Regions from separate parts of the Nocardioides marinquilinus genome, predicted to be linked through region 1. Evidence: predicted binding sites of a transcription regulator. Region 1 holds the regulator's gene; each other region holds the start of a gene.
What was found. Region 1 encodes LexA, which represses DNA repair genes until DNA is damaged. Its sites were predicted from a motif close to TCGAACANNTGTTCGA; they were not measured.
Positions count from the first base shown of each region.

Region 1 (4,205 bases):
CACCGTGCCGGTGCGCAGCCCCTGCCGGTTCGCCCGCTCGATGACGGTGTCGGCCTGCAGGTCGCGCGGCCGGTCGAGGTCGCGGACGGCGCGCCGCCGGCGGTCGTAGACGGCGTTGGCCGGCACGCCCGAGCGGTCGGGCCGCACGCCGGTCATCATCATCACGTGGTTCGGGATGGTCTCCATCACCGGCATCGACAGCGCCGTCGGGTGGTGCAGTCCGCCGTCGCGCAGCGCCGCGAGGTGCGGTGTGTGGACGTCGTCCACCTCGCCGGGCAGGCAGCCGTCGACGACGAGCACGTAGGCCCGGCGCCGGGTGCGCGCGGCCGCGGAGGCCGGCGCGGGCGCCAGCGCCGCCGCGGTGGAGAACGCCAGGCCGGCGCCGCCCGCCTGCAGCAGGGTGCGGCGTCCGGTGACGAGGTCGGCGGCGCCGCGCTCGAACGCGCCCGGGCCCGCCCCGGGGGTCTCGCCGCACATCAGCGCACCGGCCCGTCGACCTCGACGACCCGGTTGCTGCCGACGCGGGTGGCGAAGGAGCGGTCGTGGCGGATGCGGGTGTGCCGGTCGGAGCGCTCGCCGATGACGTACCAGTCCATCTGCGCCCGCCGCGCGGTCAGGTCGAGCACGCAGAACCCGTGGTCGTCGAAGTTGAGGTACTTGATGTGCGGGTTCTCGGCCAGGATGGCGGCCTCCACCGCCAGGCTCGTGGTGCGGCGCGGAGAGCCGGTGATGTCCTTGAGGTTGTTCGAGGTGACCGAGCTGCACACGAACTCGACCGCGCCGGCGCCCCGCAGCGGGTAGGCGCCGACGTCGAAGGGCACCTCGGCCGCCCACGCGGAGTGGATGTCGCCGGTGACGAACAACGCGTTCTGCACCTGGTGGTCGGCGATGAAGCGCAGCACCCGGCGCCGGTCGGCGGTGTAGCCGTCCCATTGGTCGACGTTGTAGGGGAAGCCGTCGTCGGGCACCACGCCGGTGGCGGCGTTGACGGCGTCGGTGATCTCGCGCGGCAGCTGGCCGAAGGTCACCGGCGTGACCATCACCGGGTTGCCGACCACCTTCCACAGCGAGCCGCGCCGGGCCAGCGAGCGCTGTAGCCAGCGTCGTTGCGCGGTGCCGGTGATGGTGCGGTCGGGGTCGCTGACCTCGGCCTCGGCGGCCGGCACCGGCGTCGGCGCGGCGGTCTCGACCTGCTCGGAGCGGTAGGTGCGCAGGTCGAGCATGCTGATCTCGGCCAGGCGGCCGAACCGCAGCCGCCGGTAGAGCCGGGTGCCGTCGCCGAGTCGCGCGGTGGAGTCGAGGCGTACCGGCATCCACTCGTCGTAGGCGCGGTGGGCGTGGGCGCGGCGCCTGCGGTAGCCGCCCTCGCCGGGCTGGTGGTTCTCCGCGCCGCCGGCCCACTGGTCGTTGGCGACCTCGTGGTCGTCCCAGGTGACGATCCAGGGGTGGCGGGCGTGGGCGTCCTGCAGGTCGGGGTCGGTCTTGTACTGCGCGTGCCGGCGCCGGTAGTCGGCCAGGCTCACGATCTCGTGCGCGGGGTCGTGGCGGCGGACGTCGACCTCGTCGGGCCCCTCGCCGTAGCCGCCCGGGCCGTACTCGTAGAGGTAGTCGCCGAGGTGCAGCACGGCGTCCAGGTCGTCACGGCGGGCCAGGCCGCGGTAGGCGGCGAAGAACCCGGCCTGCCAGTTGCTGCACGAGACGACGCCGAAGCGCACGCGGCGCGGCGTCGCGGTGGCACCGGGCGCGGTGCGGGTGCGGCCGACGCGGCTGTGGTGGCCGCGCAGCGTGAAGCGGTAGTGGTACGACGTCGCCGGACGCAGCCCGCGGGCGTCGACCTTGACGGTGTGGTCGCGGTCGGGACCGGTCGTGACGGTGCCGCGGCGCACGACACGTCGGAACCGGGCGTCGCGGGCGACCTCCCACGTCACCTCGACCACCGGCCCGCGGCCCGAGCCGGGCCGGCTGGCCTCGGTGGGGGTGACGCGCGTCCAGAGCACCACGCGGGTGGGCATCGGGTCGCCGGAGGCGACGCCGTGGCGGAACAGGCGGCGTCCCTCGGGGGACGGCTCGAGGGCGGCGGCGTCGAGCGGCTCGACGGCGCCGCTGGCGGCGACGGTGCCGACGGTGCCGACGGTGCCTGCGGCGCCACCGGCGATCACCGCCCGGCGGCGCAGGCGGGGGAGCGGTGGGAGGTGGCTCACGTCCGCATTCAACGACCGGAGCACGCCCGGGTCATGCGAACGCCCCGAGCCGTCGTCCGGTGTTCACCTGGACGTCGGCGCGGGGCGTCGGCCGTGCTGGTCGCACGTTCGAGCGGTTCAGACCTTGCGCAGCACCGCGGTGACGATGCCGAGGATGGTGGCGTCGGTGCCGTCGATCGGGTCGAAGGCGGCGTTGTGCGGCATGAGCCAGACGTGCCCGTCCTTGCGCTGCAGCGTCTTGACGGTGGCCTCGCCGTCGATCAGCGCCGCGACGATCTCGCCGTCGCGGGCGGTCTGCTCCTTGCGGATGACGACGTAGTCGCCGTGGCAGATCGCGGCGTCGACCATCGACTCGCCGGAGACCTCGAGCAGGAACAGCTCGCCCTCGCCGACCAGCTGCTTGGGCAGCGGGAAGACGTCGTCGTAGCGCTCCTCGGCCAGGATCGGCCCGCCGGCGGCGATGCGGCCGAGCAGCGGCACGTTCGTGGGGGCCGGGACGGCATCGCCGATGCCGGTCTCGTCGATGCCGGTCTCGTCGGCGTGGCCGAGGGTGCGGCGTGCGGCCATCACCTCGGGCAGGAACACCTCGAGGGCGCGGGGGCGGTTGTGGTCGCGCTTGAGGAAGCCCTTGGACTCCAGCACCCGCAGCTGGTGCGCGACGCTGGAGGTGCTGGTGAGGCCGACGGCCTCGCCGATCTCGCGCATGCTCGGCGGGTAGCCGCGCTGCTCGATGCTGTCCTTGATGGTGCCCAGCACCCGCTGCTGGCGCGGCGTGAGGCCGGTGGCGTCGGCCGGGCCGTCGGGCAGCTCGGCGACCTGCCGGCGACGGGAGGGGGCGGACCGGTCGGGCTGGCCGGAGGAGGTGGACGGGGACTTCGGCATGCGGTCAGGTTCTCACCGAAGCGCCCCGAGTTCAAACACGTGTTCGAACGGCGTGTCGCGCCGTCGTGGCCCGCGGGACCGGACGACGAGGGGTTGCGACGTTCGAACACCTGATCTAGTCTCGCTCATGTGTTCGATCGAACGTGTGAGCGAAGCCGCCGCCTCCCGCTGTCCGCGGGCGTTGTCGGTGGCCACCGCTAGACATCGCATCGACGCCCTTCCCCTTCCCCAGGAGTCCCGATGAGCACCACCTACGCCACCCGCCCGGTCGCCACCGCCCGCCCCGTGCCGGCCAGCCGCTCCACCCGGCCCACCCGGCCCACCCGGCCGGCTCCGGTCTACCGCCTCACGCGGCGCGGCCGGCTCGCCGTGGTGGCCGCGACCCTGCTGGCGCTGGCCGCCATCGGCCTGGTCTTCGCCGCGGGCTCGGTCGCCACCGAGCAGCCCGAGGCCACCGAGACGGTCGTGGTCGCGCCGGGCGAGACCCTGTGGGGCCTCGCCTCCGAGCTGGTCGCCGACGGTGCGGTCGAGGGCGACGTCCGCGACACCATGCAGCACCTCGTCGAGCTCAACGACCTCGACTCGGTGAGCCTCGCCGCCGGCCAGCGGCTGCAGGTGCCGGCCTCCTGAGCCGTCCCGGCCGGCGATTCCCTGCCGGCCGGGCCACACACGCCGTCGTCCCCGCCTCGACCCCGGGGACGACGGGCACGGGGAAGTCGGGGCGGCGCCGCGGGAAGACGGCGCCGCCCCGCATTCGTCCCCGGGTCGTCCCCGGCCCGGCTCACTCCAGGAACGAGGCGAGGTCGCCGAGCTCGGCCCCGCTGGCCTGCATGGCCACGGCGAACATCGCCACCAGCACCGCACCCGCGCCGAGCACCACGGCCACCATCACCGCGTAGTCGCGCAACGGCGTCCGGCCGGTCTGCAGCGTCACGTGGTTGGTGTGGCGGCGCCGGGCCACGCGCGCGGCGCCGCGGTTGCTGCCGGCCCGCGCGGACGCCGTCCACCCGCAGGCGCAGGCCACGTGGCGCTGCACCCGCTTGCCCCGCTGGTGGGGTGCGCTGATCGAGCGGGGATGGCGATAGCGCGCCGCCGCCCGCGGCCGCAGGAACCCGATGGGGG
Region 1 is NZ_BAABKG010000002.1:397,164-401,368, forward strand. It holds gene ABEA04_RS07900 (alkaline phosphatase family protein) at 1-477, opposite strand, end outside; gene ABEA04_RS07905 (alkaline phosphatase D family protein) at 477-2,201, opposite strand; gene lexA (transcriptional repressor LexA) at 2,319-3,083, opposite strand; gene ABEA04_RS07915 (LysM peptidoglycan-binding domain-containing protein) at 3,324-3,713, shown strand; gene ABEA04_RS07920 (hypothetical protein) at 3,865-4,205, opposite strand, start outside.

Region 2 (4,205 bases), 110 kb from region 1:
TCACGGCCGCCACGAGCTCGGCATCGAGGTGAGCGACCTCGCGCCGCTGCTGCCGGAGTTCCGCTACCGCGCCGTCGACGCCGCGGGCGTCGTCGAGAACGAGGTGTGCCCGGTCTTCTCCGCACGGCTGGCGCCCGGCTCCCCCGACCCCGCCCCCAACCCCGACGAGGTGGCCGAGCTGGCCTGGGTCGAGGTCGACGACCTGCTGCGCATGGTCGAGCGGACGCCGTGGGCGCTCAGCCCGTGGCTGGTCGGCCAGGTCGAGGGCCTGAGGAGGCTCGCGCGCGTCGTCCAGCCGGGCCCGTAGGGTTCGAGGCCCCACCCGCACGAGGAGCACCATGACCGACCCGGCCGCCGCCAGGCTGCGGAACGAGCTGACGCTCTACAACACCCTCGGCTACGCCGAGTCGCACTTCGAGCCGGCCGACGGCCGCACGGTGCTGATGTACGTGTGCGGGCCGACGGTGTACAGCTCGCCGCACATCGGCAACATGCGCACCTACCTGTTCAGCGACGTGCTGCGGCGGGTGCTGGCGCTGGCCGACTACGACCTGCGCGCGGTCATGAACATCACCGATGTCGGCCACCTCACCAGCGACGCCGACTCCGGTGACGACAAGATGGCGGCCGCGGCGGCGTCCGAGCGCATCACCGCCTGGGACGTCGCGGCGAAGTACACCGCCGCGTTCGACGACGACGTGCGCGCGCTCAACATCACGCCGATGACGGCGGTGCTCAAGGCCACCGACCACATCCCCCAGCAGATCGAGCTGATCCAGCGGCTGGAGGAGAAGGGGGTCGTCTACCGCACCGCCGACGGCATGTACTTCGACACCTCGCTGGTGCCCGCCTACGGCAAGCTCACGCCGAACGACGACCGCGAGAGCCTGCTGGCCGGCGTCCGCGTCGACCTGGGCGACAAGCGCAACCCCACCGACTTCGCGCTGTGGAAGTTCACGCCGCCCGACGCGCCGCAGCGCGACATGGAGTGGCCCTCCCCGTGGGGCACCGGCTTCCCCGGCTGGCACATCGAGTGCTCGGCGATGGCGATGGACACCCTCGGCGACACCCTCGACATCCACGTCGGCGGCATCGACCACATCGCCATCCACCACACCAACGAGATCGCCCAGAGCGAGACCGCGTCGGGCGCGCCGTTCTCGCGGTGGTGGATGCACGGGGCGTTCCTGACGCTCGAGGGCGAGCGGCGCATGGGCAAGTCGGAGGGCAACAAGATCACCCTCGAGACGCTGGTCGAGTGGGGCTTCGACCCGCTCGACTTCCGCTACCTCAACCTGCTCAGCCACTACCGCAGCCCGCTGACGTTCTCCCGCGAGATCCTGCAGTCGGCTGCGGTGGCGTTCGGTCGGCTGCGGCAGCGGGTGCAGGCGGTCGTCGCGGCCGCGGGTGCAGCGTCGCCGGCCGCGGGGTGGCAGGAGCACGCGCTCGTCGACCGCTTCGTCGACGCCCTCGCCGACGACCTCAACCTGCCGCGCGCGGTCACGGTGCTCGGCGACGTGCTGCGCGACGGCGACCTCGACGACGCCACCAAGGTCGCGATGGTCGGGCTGTTCGACCGCGTGCTCGGCCTCGACCTCCGCACCGCCCGCGACGACGCCGCCGCCCCGCCCGACGTCGTCGAGCTGGCCGAGCGCCGCCTCGCCCACCGGAAGGAGCGGGACTGGGCCGAGGCCGACCGCCTCCGCGACGAGATCGCCGCCCTCGGCTGGACGGTCGAGGACGACGCCGACGGCTTCCGCCTCACCCCCCTCCGCCCCTGACCTCCCGCCGGTAGTCGAGCAGCGAGCTCCAGCGACCGTCGCCGAGACCACCGGACCTCAGAACCCAGCCGGACCACACGGACCCTGAGCCTGTCGAAGGGCCCCCCCGGTGGTCGAGCAGCGAGCGTCTACGCGAGCGTCGTCGAAACCACCGGCCCACCACGGGAACGTTCGCATGGGGGCGCCCTTCGACAAGCTCAGGGTCCGTGCGCGTGCGTTCGCGTTGACGGTGCGGGGTCTCGACGACGGCCTCGCGCAGGCGCTCGGCCTGCTCGACCACCGGTGGTCCGTCTCCGGGCGGGGTCTCGAGGCTCGGCCGTGGCCGGCCTCGCACCTCGACCACCGTCAGCCCGACTCCGGTGGTTGAGCAGCGAGCCCCAGCGAGCGTCGTCGAAACCACCGGCCCACCAAAGCCAGCCCGACCCCACGGACCCTGAGCTTGTCGAAGGGCCCTCCGGAGCTCTCCACAGATCGTCGAACACCTCAGCGGTTGTCAGTGGTGGGCGGTAGAATTGGCGCATGCCGACCACCACCCAGACACCCCGCGTGAGCAGCGACCCGCTGCTCGACGCGGTCGAGTCCGTGGTGGCCGAGCAGGCCCGGATCGACGTCGCCAAGCTCCGCGCCGTGCTTGCCTGGGCAGCCGAGAACGAGGTGGACGACGCCGACTACATCGCCGACACCCTGGCCGAGCCTGGGCTCGAGGTAGCCGGCCCCGGCGCACCAGTCGTCCACGAGTGGGCCGCGCTCGACCTCGCGGCCGTCATGGGCGTCTCCACCGACTCCGGACTCCGATACCTCGGCCACGCCCTCGAGCTGCGCCACCGCCTGCCCCGCCTATACCGCCGGGTCCTAGATATGGAGGTTCCGGTGTGGCGGGCGTTCCGCGTCGCCGAGCACACCGTGATCCTTTGCAAGGTCGGCGCCGCGCTCGTCGACCAGGCCCTCGCGCCGTTCGCCCACGACCTGTCGCTCGCCCAGATCGAACGGACGACGGCCGCCGCCATCGCGCGGTTCGACCCCGAGGAAGCCGAACGTCGCCGGGTCGAAGCAGCCGAACGCCGGGGTGTCGACATCCGACTCAACGGGCTCGACGTCCCGATCAACGGCACCGTCGAGATCGCCGCCACCCTCGACGTCACCGACGCCATCGACCTCGAAGCCGCCGTCCAGGCAGGCGCCCGGCAGCTCGCCGACCTCGGATCGACCGAGACCCTCGACGTCCGCCGCTCCCAGGCGCTCGGCGAGATGGCCCGAGCCCAGCTCGCGCTCGGCCTCGACACCGAGCCCGGGTCGGGACGCGGCGTCACGCTCTACGCCCACCTCGACGCCACCGACGTCGGCGTCCTCGACAACACCCAGACCCCCGTGCTCATCGAGCAGATCAAGGAGTGGTGCGCGGCAGTCGGCACGAAGGTCACCGTCCGTCCGGTGATCGACCTGAACGTCGAGAAGTCCAGCGACGCCTACCGACCCAGCCCCGCCGTCGCCGACCACGTGATGCTCCGCGACCGCCATTGCGTCTTCCCACGCTGCACCAGACGACGGGTCGACCTCGACCACATCCACCCCTACGAGGCCGGCGGACCGACCTCGACGTCCAACCTCGCCCCGCTCTGCCGACGGCACCACCGCGCGAAGACCCACAGCAGGTGGCGCTACCGGATGCTCGAACCCGGCCTGTACGAGTGGACCAGCCCCACCGGCCGCACCTTCACCGTCGACCGACGCCGACGACCCTGACCGCCCCACACCCCGCCCCCCGCGGGGCTACCGGCATGCCCCGTGCGTCACGTTCGCGTTGACCCTGCGGGGTCTCGAGGCTCGGCCGTGGCCGGCCTCGCACCTCGACCACCGTCAAGGCCGACTCCGGCGGTTGAGCAGCGAGCTCTAGCGAGCGTCGTCGAAACCACCGGCCTCCACGAGAACGTTCGCGCGGGGCGCCCTTCGACAAGCTCAGGGTCCGTGCGGGCACGTACGCGTTGACCTTCCGGGGTCCTCGAGGCTCGGCCGTGGCCGGCCTCGCACCTCGACCACCGGAGATCCACGCGGACGTTCGCGCACGACGTCCCTTCGACAAGCTCAGGGTCCGTACGGTCGCGTATGCGTTGACTTCCCGGGGTCTCGACGACGACCTCGCGCTGACGCCGGGTCAGGGGCTAGAGGCGGTCGCCGAAGGTCTCGATCGCGTTCTGCGCCGTCATCCGCTCGCGCACGTTCGCGGGGAGGGAGGCGAGGGCGTGGCGGGGGTCGTCGAAGTCCCAGTGCGGGTAGTCCGAGCTGAACATCAGTGTCCGCTCGGCGTGCACGATCTCGAGCAGCGTGTGCAGGTGAGCGCGGCGGCGCGGTTCGGGCAGCGGCTGGCTGGTGAAGCGCACGTGGTCGACCAGGTACTCGCTCGGCAGCCTCCGCAGCCACGGCACC
Region 2 is NZ_BAABKG010000002.1:289,738-293,942, reverse strand. It holds gene idi (isopentenyl-diphosphate Delta-isomerase) at 1-307, shown strand, start outside; gene cysS (cysteine--tRNA ligase) at 339-1,781, shown strand; gene ABEA04_RS07490 (HNH endonuclease signature motif containing protein) at 2,301-3,524, shown strand; gene ABEA04_RS07485 (amidohydrolase family protein) at 3,941-4,205, opposite strand, start outside.
Region 2: the regulator LexA is predicted to act here: its motif matches at 2,256-2,271, upstream of ABEA04_RS07490 (HNH endonuclease signature motif containing protein).

Region 3 (4,205 bases), on a different contig from region 1:
TCGTCGTGCGGCTGGCGTCGCGGGCGCGGGAGTCGCGCGAGTCGCAGCTGCGCGCCGAGGAGGCGACCGTCCGCGCCGAGACCGAGACCGCGCAGGCCCGCGAGATCGCGCGGCTTCGCGACGACCAGACCCGGCTCGCGCGCGACGTCCACGACGTCGTCGGGCACTCCCTGGCGGTGATCCTGGCGCAGGCCGAGTCGGGGCAGTACCTGCCGGACGACGACCCCGCGCGCCTGAAGCAGACCCTGGCGACGATCGCCACCTCGGCGCGCTCGTCGCTGCAGGACGTGCGCCAGGTGCTGTCCTCCCCCGACTCCACGCCCGAGACGCGGCCGCTCGACACGCTGGTGGACGGCGTCCGGGCCGGCGGGCACGAGGTGGTGCTGCGCGAGCTCGGCACCGAGCGGCCGCTGCCGCCCGACCTCGAGGTGACCGCCTACCGGGTGCTGCAGGAGATGCTCACCAACGCCGTCAAGCACGGACGCCGCGACGAGCCGGTCTTCGTCGAGCGGCACTGGCCCGACGACGCCCTGGCCGACGAGCTGCGCATCGAGGTGCGCAACGCGATCGCGCACCTCGACGAGGCCGGCAACGGGCTCGGGCTCGACGGGATGCGGCAGCGCCTCGACGCGGTCGGCGGACGGCTCGACGTCCGCCGGCGCGAGGAGGAGGCGACGTTCACCGTCACCGCCTGGCTACCGTTGGGCCCCCGATGAGCACTCCGGCAGCCGAGACCGACATCCGCGTGCTCCTGGTCGACGACCAGGACCTCTTCCGCGAGGGGGTGCGCGTCATCGTCGACGCCCAGGAGGGCATGAGCGTCGTCGGCGCCGCGGCCGACGGCACCGAGGCGGTGCGGCTGGTCGACGAGCTGGCCCCCGACGTCGTCCTCATGGACATCCGCATGCCCGAGCTGGACGGCGTCGAGGCGACCCGCCAGATCTTCGCGCCGGCCCGCGTGGCGCGGCGCGAGGCGGCCGGCGGACGCCCGACGCGGGTGGTGGTGCTGACGACGTTCAACCTCGACGACCGGGCGGCGACGGCGATCCGCCACGGCGCCAGCGGGTTCCTGCTCAAGGACACCACGCCGGTGCAGCTGCGCGACGCCATCCGCACCGTCTTCGCCGGCAACGCCGTGCTCGCGCCCGGCGACCTCACCACGCTGATGGCCGGCAGCTTCACCGCCCCCACCCCCACCCCCGCCGCCTACCTCGGCCTGACCGAGAAGGAGCGCGAGGTCTTCGCCGCCGTCGCCCGCGGCCTGTCGAACACCGAGATCGCCGCCTCGGTCTTCCTCTCCGAGTCGACGGTCAAGACCCACGTCGGCGCCATCCTCCGCAAGCTCACCCTCCGCGACCGCGTCCAGATCGTCGTCTACGCCCACGAGCACGGCCTCACCTGACGGGTCGACGGCCTCGGACGCCGTCCCTTGGTCGAGCAGCCCGTGACGATGGTCGAGGTGCGAGGAGCCCTGGCGACGAGCCTCGAGACCACCGGCCATCCGAGACCAGCTCGACCCCACGGACCCTCAGCCCGTCGCAGGGCCGGTCTGCCGGTGGTTGAGCAGCGAGCCCCAGCGAGCGTCGTCGAAACCACCGGCCCGTCGAGGCCAGCCCGACCCCACAGACCCTGAGCCTGTCGAAGGGCCCGCACCGGTGGTTGAGCAGCGAGCGTCTGCGCGAGCGTCGTCGAAACCACCGGCCCACCAAGGCCAGCCCGACCACACGGACCCTGAGCTTGTCGAAGGGCACCTCGACGTTCTCCACAGGCCATCGAACACATCAGCGGTTGTCAGTGGACGGCGATAGAATCGGCGCATGTCGACCACCACCAAGACCCCCCGCGTGAGCAGCGACCCGCTGCTCGACGCGGTCGAGTCCGTAGTGGTCGAGCAAGCCCGGATCGACGTCGCCAAGCTCCGCGCCGTGCTCGCCTGGGCAGCCGAGAACGAGGTGGACGACGCCGACTACATCACCGACGCGCTCGCCGAGCCCGGGCTCGAGGTCGCCGGCCCGGGCGCTCCCGTTGTGCTCGAGTGGGCGGCCCTCGACCTCGCTGCGGTCATGGGCGTCTCGACCGACTCCGGACTCCAACACCTCGGCCACGCCCTCGAGCTGCGCCACCGCCTCCCCCGGTTGTTCACCCGCGTGGACGCCGGCGAGGTTCCGGTGTGGCGGGCATTCCGGGTCGCCGAGCACACCGTGGTCCTCAGCAAGGTCGGCGCCGCGTTCGTCGACCAGGCCCTCGCCCCGTTCGCCCACGACCTCTCACTGGCCCAGATCGAGCGGACCACCGCCGCCGCCATCGCCCGGTTCGACCCCGCCGAAGCCGAACGCCGCCGGGTCGAAGCAGCCGAACGCCGCGGTGTCGACATCCGATTGAACGGGTTCGACGTCCCGGTCAACGGCACCGTCGAGATCGCCGCTACGGTGGACGTCGCCGACGCGATCGACCTCGAAGCCGCCGTCCGCGCCGGCGCGCAGCGGCTCGCCGACCTCGGTTCGACCGAGACCCTCGACGTCCGCCGGTCGCAGGCGCTCGGCGAGATGGCCCGAGCTCAGCTCGCGCTCGACCTGGACACAAATGCCGGTCGCGGCGTGACGCTCTACGCCCACCTCGACGGCACCGACGTCGGCGTCCTCGACAACACCCAGACCCCCGTGCTCATCGAGCAGATCAAGCAGTGGTGCGCAGCCGCCGGCACGAAGGTCACCGTGCGACCCGTCGTCGACCTCAATGTCGAGCGAGTCACCGACGCCTACCGCCCGAGCCCCGCCGTTGCCGAGCACGTCCTGCTCCGCGACCGCCACTGCGTCTTCCCACGCTGCACCAGGCGCCGCGTGGACCTCGACCACATCCACCCGTACGAGTCCGGTGGACCGACCTCGACATCCAACCTCGCCCCGCTCTGCCGCAGACACCACCGCGCCAAGACCCACAGCCGCTGGCGTTACCGCATGCTCGAACCCGGCCGCTACGAATGGACCAGCCCCACCGGCCGCACCCACCTCGTCGACCGCCGACGACGACCCTGACCGCCCCACACCCCGCCCCGGCGGGGCTACCGGCGCGCGTTGGGGCCCTTCGACAAGCTCAGGGTCCGTACGGGGCGCGTTCGCGTTGACCGTGCGAGGTCTCGACGCTCGGCCGTGGCCGGCCTCGTCGAAACCACCGGCCCTCCACGCGAACGTTCGCACGGGGTGCCCTTCGACAAGCTCAGGGTCCGTACGGGGACGTTCGCGTTGACCGTGCGAGGTCTCGAGGCCGGCCGCGGCCGGCCTCGAGAGCACCGCAGCGCTCACGCCCGACCCAGCCACGGGGCGGTGAAGAGCCACCACCCGCCGGCGCGGACGAGCACCCGGTGCAGCGCCAGGCTGAGCGCGAGCACCAGCGCGGTCGCGGCGGCCGGGTAGAGCAGCGCTGCGACGACGGACGACGTCGGCAGCCAGCGCTCGGAGGCCAGGTGCAGCAGCGCCACGAGCGGCAGGTGGACGACGTACACCGGCAGCGTCAACCGCCCCAGCCGGGCCAGCGGCGTCCCGACGCGGGTCGGGGCGACCAGCACGGCCACGCCGGCGCCGGCCGCGATGCCGAGCAGGCCCAGGCCGGGGCGGACGTCGAGCCAGCGGTCGGCGTCCAGGCCCTGCCAGGCCACGGTGGCCAGGCCGAACGCGACGACGGCTGCCACCCCCACCCGCCGTCGCGTGAGGGTCCGCGGCAGCGCGGCGACCCGCGTGCCGAGCAGGAACCACACCAGGTTGACCAGCAGTCCCTCGCGGTTGCCCGGGGTCGCGACGAGCCCGGCGCCGGCCACCACCGCGAGGCCGGCCGCCGCGACCAGCGCGACGTGCGGCGCCCGCCGGGTCGCCCGCGCCACCGCCACGTAGGCCGCCAGCGCCAGCAGGTACCAGAGGTTGCCGGGGGTCACGGTGAGCTGCACCAGCAGCTCGCCGGGCGAGCCGGCGACCGCGGTGTCGAAGCCGGGCGTCAGCCGCAGCACCAGCGTGTGCACGAGCGTCCAGAGCACGAACAGGTACAGCAGCGGCGCCACCCGCCGCGCGCCGAGGCGGCCCCACGGCTCGGCGAGGCGCCGGGCGGCGAACAGGCCCGAGATGGCGAAGAACAACGGCATGCGCACCGGCAGCAGCGCCTGCGAGAGCCAGCCCCACGCGCCGGTGACCGGCACGTCGAGGCTCCACGGCAGC
Region 3 is NZ_BAABKG010000003.1:711,524-715,728, forward strand. It holds gene ABEA04_RS14515 (sensor histidine kinase) at 1-716, shown strand, start outside; gene ABEA04_RS14520 (response regulator) at 713-1,402, shown strand; gene ABEA04_RS14525 (HNH endonuclease signature motif containing protein) at 1,818-3,035, shown strand; gene ABEA04_RS14530 (acyltransferase family protein) at 3,299-4,205, opposite strand, start outside.
Region 3: the regulator LexA is predicted to act here: its motif matches at 1,773-1,788, upstream of ABEA04_RS14525 (HNH endonuclease signature motif containing protein).

Region 4 (4,205 bases), on a different contig from region 1:
CGGTGGCGTCGAAGAGGGCGGTGAAGCTGCGGTTGAGGGTGTCGGAGAACAGCAGGGTGCCGACGACGAACGCGACGCCGAGCACGATGGCGAACGTGCTCGTCAGCAGCCGCAGCTTGCGGCCGAGCAGGCTCTTCAGCGCGGCCTTGATCACCGCTTCTCGGCCCCTGCGGCGGCCGCGGCGGTCATCGTGGCCATGATCTCGAGCACGCGCTCGCGGTCGGGGTCGCGCACCTCGTCGACGACACGGCCGTCGGCGAGGAAGACGACACGGTCGGTGTAGGCCGCGGCGACCGGGTCGTGGGTGACCATGACGACCGTCTGGCCGTGGTCGTCGACGGCCGCGCGGAGCAGCCCGAGCACCTCGGCGCCCGAGGTCGAGTCGAGGTTGCCGGTGGGCTCGTCGGCGAAGACGACGCGCGGCCGGCTCACCAGCGCGCGGGCGACGGCGACGCGCTGCTGCTGGCCGCCGGAGAGCTCGTTGGGCTTGTGGCCGAGCCGGTCGCGCAGCCCGACGGTGGCCACGACGGAGTCGAACCAGTCGGCGTCCGGCTTGCGGCCGGCGATGGCGAGCGGCAGCAGGATGTTCTCCTCGGCCGTCAGCGTCGGCACCAGGTTGAAGGACTGGAAGACGAAGCCGATCTCCTCACGACGCAGGATCGTGAGCTGCTTGTCGCCGAGCGAGCCGATCTCGCGCTCGCCGATCCAGACCTCGCCGTCGGTGGCGGAGTCGAGGGCCGCGCACACGTGCATCAGCGTCGACTTGCCCGAGCCGCTCGGGCCCATGACGGCGGTGAACTCCCCGGCGTGGAGGTCGAGGGTGACGTCGTCGAGGGCCCGGACCGTGGCCTCGCCCTCGCCGTAGGTCTTGGTGAGCCCGACGACGCGTGCCGCTGGGACGGGGGTGCTCATGCGCCCAGCCTCCCCGACGACCGGGGGCGGCGCCACGGGGATCACCCCGAGTACTCCCCCGGTGGTGCGTCGGGGTGGCACGCGCCGGCCCCGGGCGGACGCAAGGGTTTGCCCGGACGCCGTCCGGGCGGCGTGGGGGTGAGGGTGAGGTGGTGACCACCTCGCGACTGCTCAGGATGCTGCTCTGCGCCCTCGGGCTGGCCCTGCCGGTGCTGGCGATCGTCCCCGCCGCTCCCGCGCAGGCCGCCGACTTCCCGACCTACGGCTCGGGGGTGCGGGTGCGGGCCGACGCCACCACGGCGTCGGCCGTCGTGACGACGCTGGCCCCCGGCGAGACCATCGGGGTCGACTGCCAGAAGCGGGGCGAGCGGGTGGTGCTCGACGGCGCCGACAGCGAGTGGTGGGCGCACGTGCCGAGCAAGGGCGGCTACGTCACCGTCGCCTACGTCGACGTCCCCGAGAGCCAGCTGCCCGGCGTCCCGGTGTGCGGCGGCACCGACCCCGAGCCGGTGGGCGCGATCACCTACGCCGACCTCGTCGCGATGTTCCCGGGCAAGGTGGCCGACCAGGCGACGGTCGAGACCGGCCTGCCGAGCCTGAACGCCGAGATGGTCGCCGCGGGCATCACCACCGCGCCGCGCCAGGCGGCCTTCCTGGCCACGCTGGCCAACGAGTCGACGTTCCGCTACAACGCGGTGCAGGCGGGCGGGGCCACCTACACCGGTCGCGGCTACATCCAGCTCACCGGCGACTTCAACTACTCCGACGCCGGCGACTACCTCGGCATCGACCTGCTCGGCAACCCCGGCCTGGCGTCGTCCCTCGACCACAGCGCCCCGATAGCGCGCTGGTACTGGACCGTGGCCCGCGACATCAACCCGCTGGCCGACGCGCTCGACATGGGCGCGGTCGACGACGCCATCGGCTACGCCACCGACCCCGACGAGGACGTCGAGCGGTGCGACGACTTCAAGGCCGCGCTCGCCTACCTCACCGGCTCGGTGCCGTCCGGGGTCAACTGCGTGCGACCGGCCCGCGGCGGCGGCACCGGCTTCACCCGCGACCAGTCGCGCGAGCAGTTCGCCGACGAGATGCGCGAGCTGAAGCGGGTCGCCCGCACCCGCTGACGCCGTCCAAGCGCGACTACCTCACCGTCGGATGCACTGACCCGCCCGTGTAGAGGCGGGCGAGTGCGCCTGTCGGTGAGGTAGTCGCAGTGGACCCGCCGCCCGTCGACGCGCCCGTCACGTTCGCTCAGGTGTTCGAACGCGGCGTACGATCGGCGCGTGGACTTCCAGGCGACGCTGTTCGAGCCGGCCCCGGCCGGCGCCGACGGCCCGACGGGGCTCGACACCGGTCGCATCGAGCGGCGCGAGCTCAGCCACGGGGCGTGGGTCGACGTGGGCCGCTCGTGGCTGCCCGACGCCGACGAGGTGCTCGAGGCCCTGGTGCGCGAGGTGCCGTGGCGCGCCGAGCGGCGCCAGATGTACGACCGGCTGGTCGACGTCCCCCGGCTGGTGCACACCTACATGATCGGCGAGACGCTCCCCCACCCGACGCTCGAGGCGGCGCGCGACGCACTCACGGCCCACTACGCCGCCGAGCTCGGCGAGCCGTTCCGGACGGCGGGCTGCTGCTACTACCGCGACGGCCGCGACTCCGTGGCCTGGCACGGCGACACCATCGGCCGCGGCTCGACCCACGACACGATGGTCGCCATCGTCTCGGTCGGCGACCCGCGCAAGCTCGCGCTGCGCCCGCGCGAGCGCGACGAGGGCGGGGAGTCGATCGTGGTCACGATGGGTCACGGCGACCTCGTCGTCATGGGCGGCTCGTGCCAGCGCACCTGGGAGCACGCGGTGCCGAAGGTGGCCTCCGCCGGGCCCCGCGTCAGCGTCCAGTTCCGCCCGTTCAATGTCTTCTGACCGCGTCCGAGCCTGCGAAGACGCGAGTCAGAAGAGGTCGAGCAAGCGCCACGACCGAGGAACGAGGTCGTGACGCGCGTGTCGAGACCACGCAACGACCACGCGAACGCCACCGAAGGCCCTTCGACAAGCTCAGGGACCGTGGCCGACGCCCTTCGACAGGCTCAGGGACCGTGGCCGACGCCCTTCGACAGGCTCAGGGACCGTGACCGACGCCCTTCGACAGGCTCAGGGACCGTGACCGACGCCCTTCGACAGGCTCAGGGACCGTGACCGACGCCCTTCGACGAGCCCAGGGTCCGTGTGGTGCCGTTCCCGTGGACGCCCCGTGGTCCCGACGACGCTCGCTGGCGCTCGTTGCCCGACCAGCGACCGCCCAGGTCTCACCCACGAGCGGGTGGACGCCGGGCGCCGCGCCGAGGGCTAGGTTCGGGACATGAGCCAACCGCCGCCACCGGCCACGGGCGAGCCCGAGCCGCTGAGCGAGAACCCCGGGACGGTGCCGCCGGCCGAGCCGGCGCCGTCCACGGCCACCACCGAGCCGCACCCCGAGCCGCACCCCGAGCCGGCGTCCGCGCCGACCAAGGACGAGAACCCGCTGCGGTCCTCGCGCACCAGCGGCGCCTGGACCGGGGTCGTGGTCGCCCTGGTGCTGATCCTGCTGCTCGTCGTCTTCGTGCTGCAGAACACCGACTCGGCCCCGGTCGAGTTCCTATGGCTGGACGGCAACGCACCGGTCGCTGTTCTGCTGCTGATCGCCGCGGCGGTCGGCATGGCCATCGCGGCCCTGGTCGGGTCGCTCCGCATCATGCAGCTACGCAGGAGGATCAAGCGTGAACGACGCCGCTGACGGCATCGACGACACCCAGGGCGAGAGCACTGCTCGCGCCACCATCGGCCTCACGGGCCTGGCGGTGATGGGCTCGAATTTGGCCCGCAACATCGCCCGCCACGGGCACACCATCGCCGTCCACAACCGCACCACCTCGCGGATGACGGCCATGCTCGAGGAGCACGGTGACGAGGGCGACTTCGTCGGCGCCGAGTCGCTCGAGGACTTCGTGGCCGCGATCGAGAAGCCCCGCGTGGTGCTGGTCATGGTCAAGGCCGGTCCGGGCACCGACGCCGTCATCGACGACCTCGTGCCGCTGCTCGAGGACGGCGACATCGTCGTCGACTGCGGCAACGCCCACTACGCCGACACCCTGCGCCGCGAGGAGCGGCTGAAGGAGCACGGCCTGCACTTCGTCGGCACCGGCGTCTCCGGCGGCGAGGTGGGGGCGCTGAACGGGCCCTCGATCATGGTCGGCGGCACCGACCAGGCCTACGAGCGGCTCGGCCCGATCATGGAGTCGATCGCCGCGCAGG
Region 4 is NZ_BAABKG010000006.1:88,213-92,417, forward strand. It holds gene ABEA04_RS20310 (ABC transporter permease) at 1-154, opposite strand, end outside; gene ABEA04_RS20315 (ABC transporter ATP-binding protein) at 151-912, opposite strand; gene ABEA04_RS20320 (glycoside hydrolase family 19 protein) at 1,065-2,039, shown strand; gene ABEA04_RS20325 (alpha-ketoglutarate-dependent dioxygenase AlkB) at 2,199-2,837, shown strand; gene ABEA04_RS20330 (lipopolysaccharide assembly protein LapA domain-containing protein) at 3,274-3,687, shown strand; gene gndA (NADP-dependent phosphogluconate dehydrogenase) at 3,671-4,205, shown strand, end outside.
Region 4: the regulator LexA is predicted to act here: its motif matches at 2,163-2,178, upstream of ABEA04_RS20325 (alpha-ketoglutarate-dependent dioxygenase AlkB).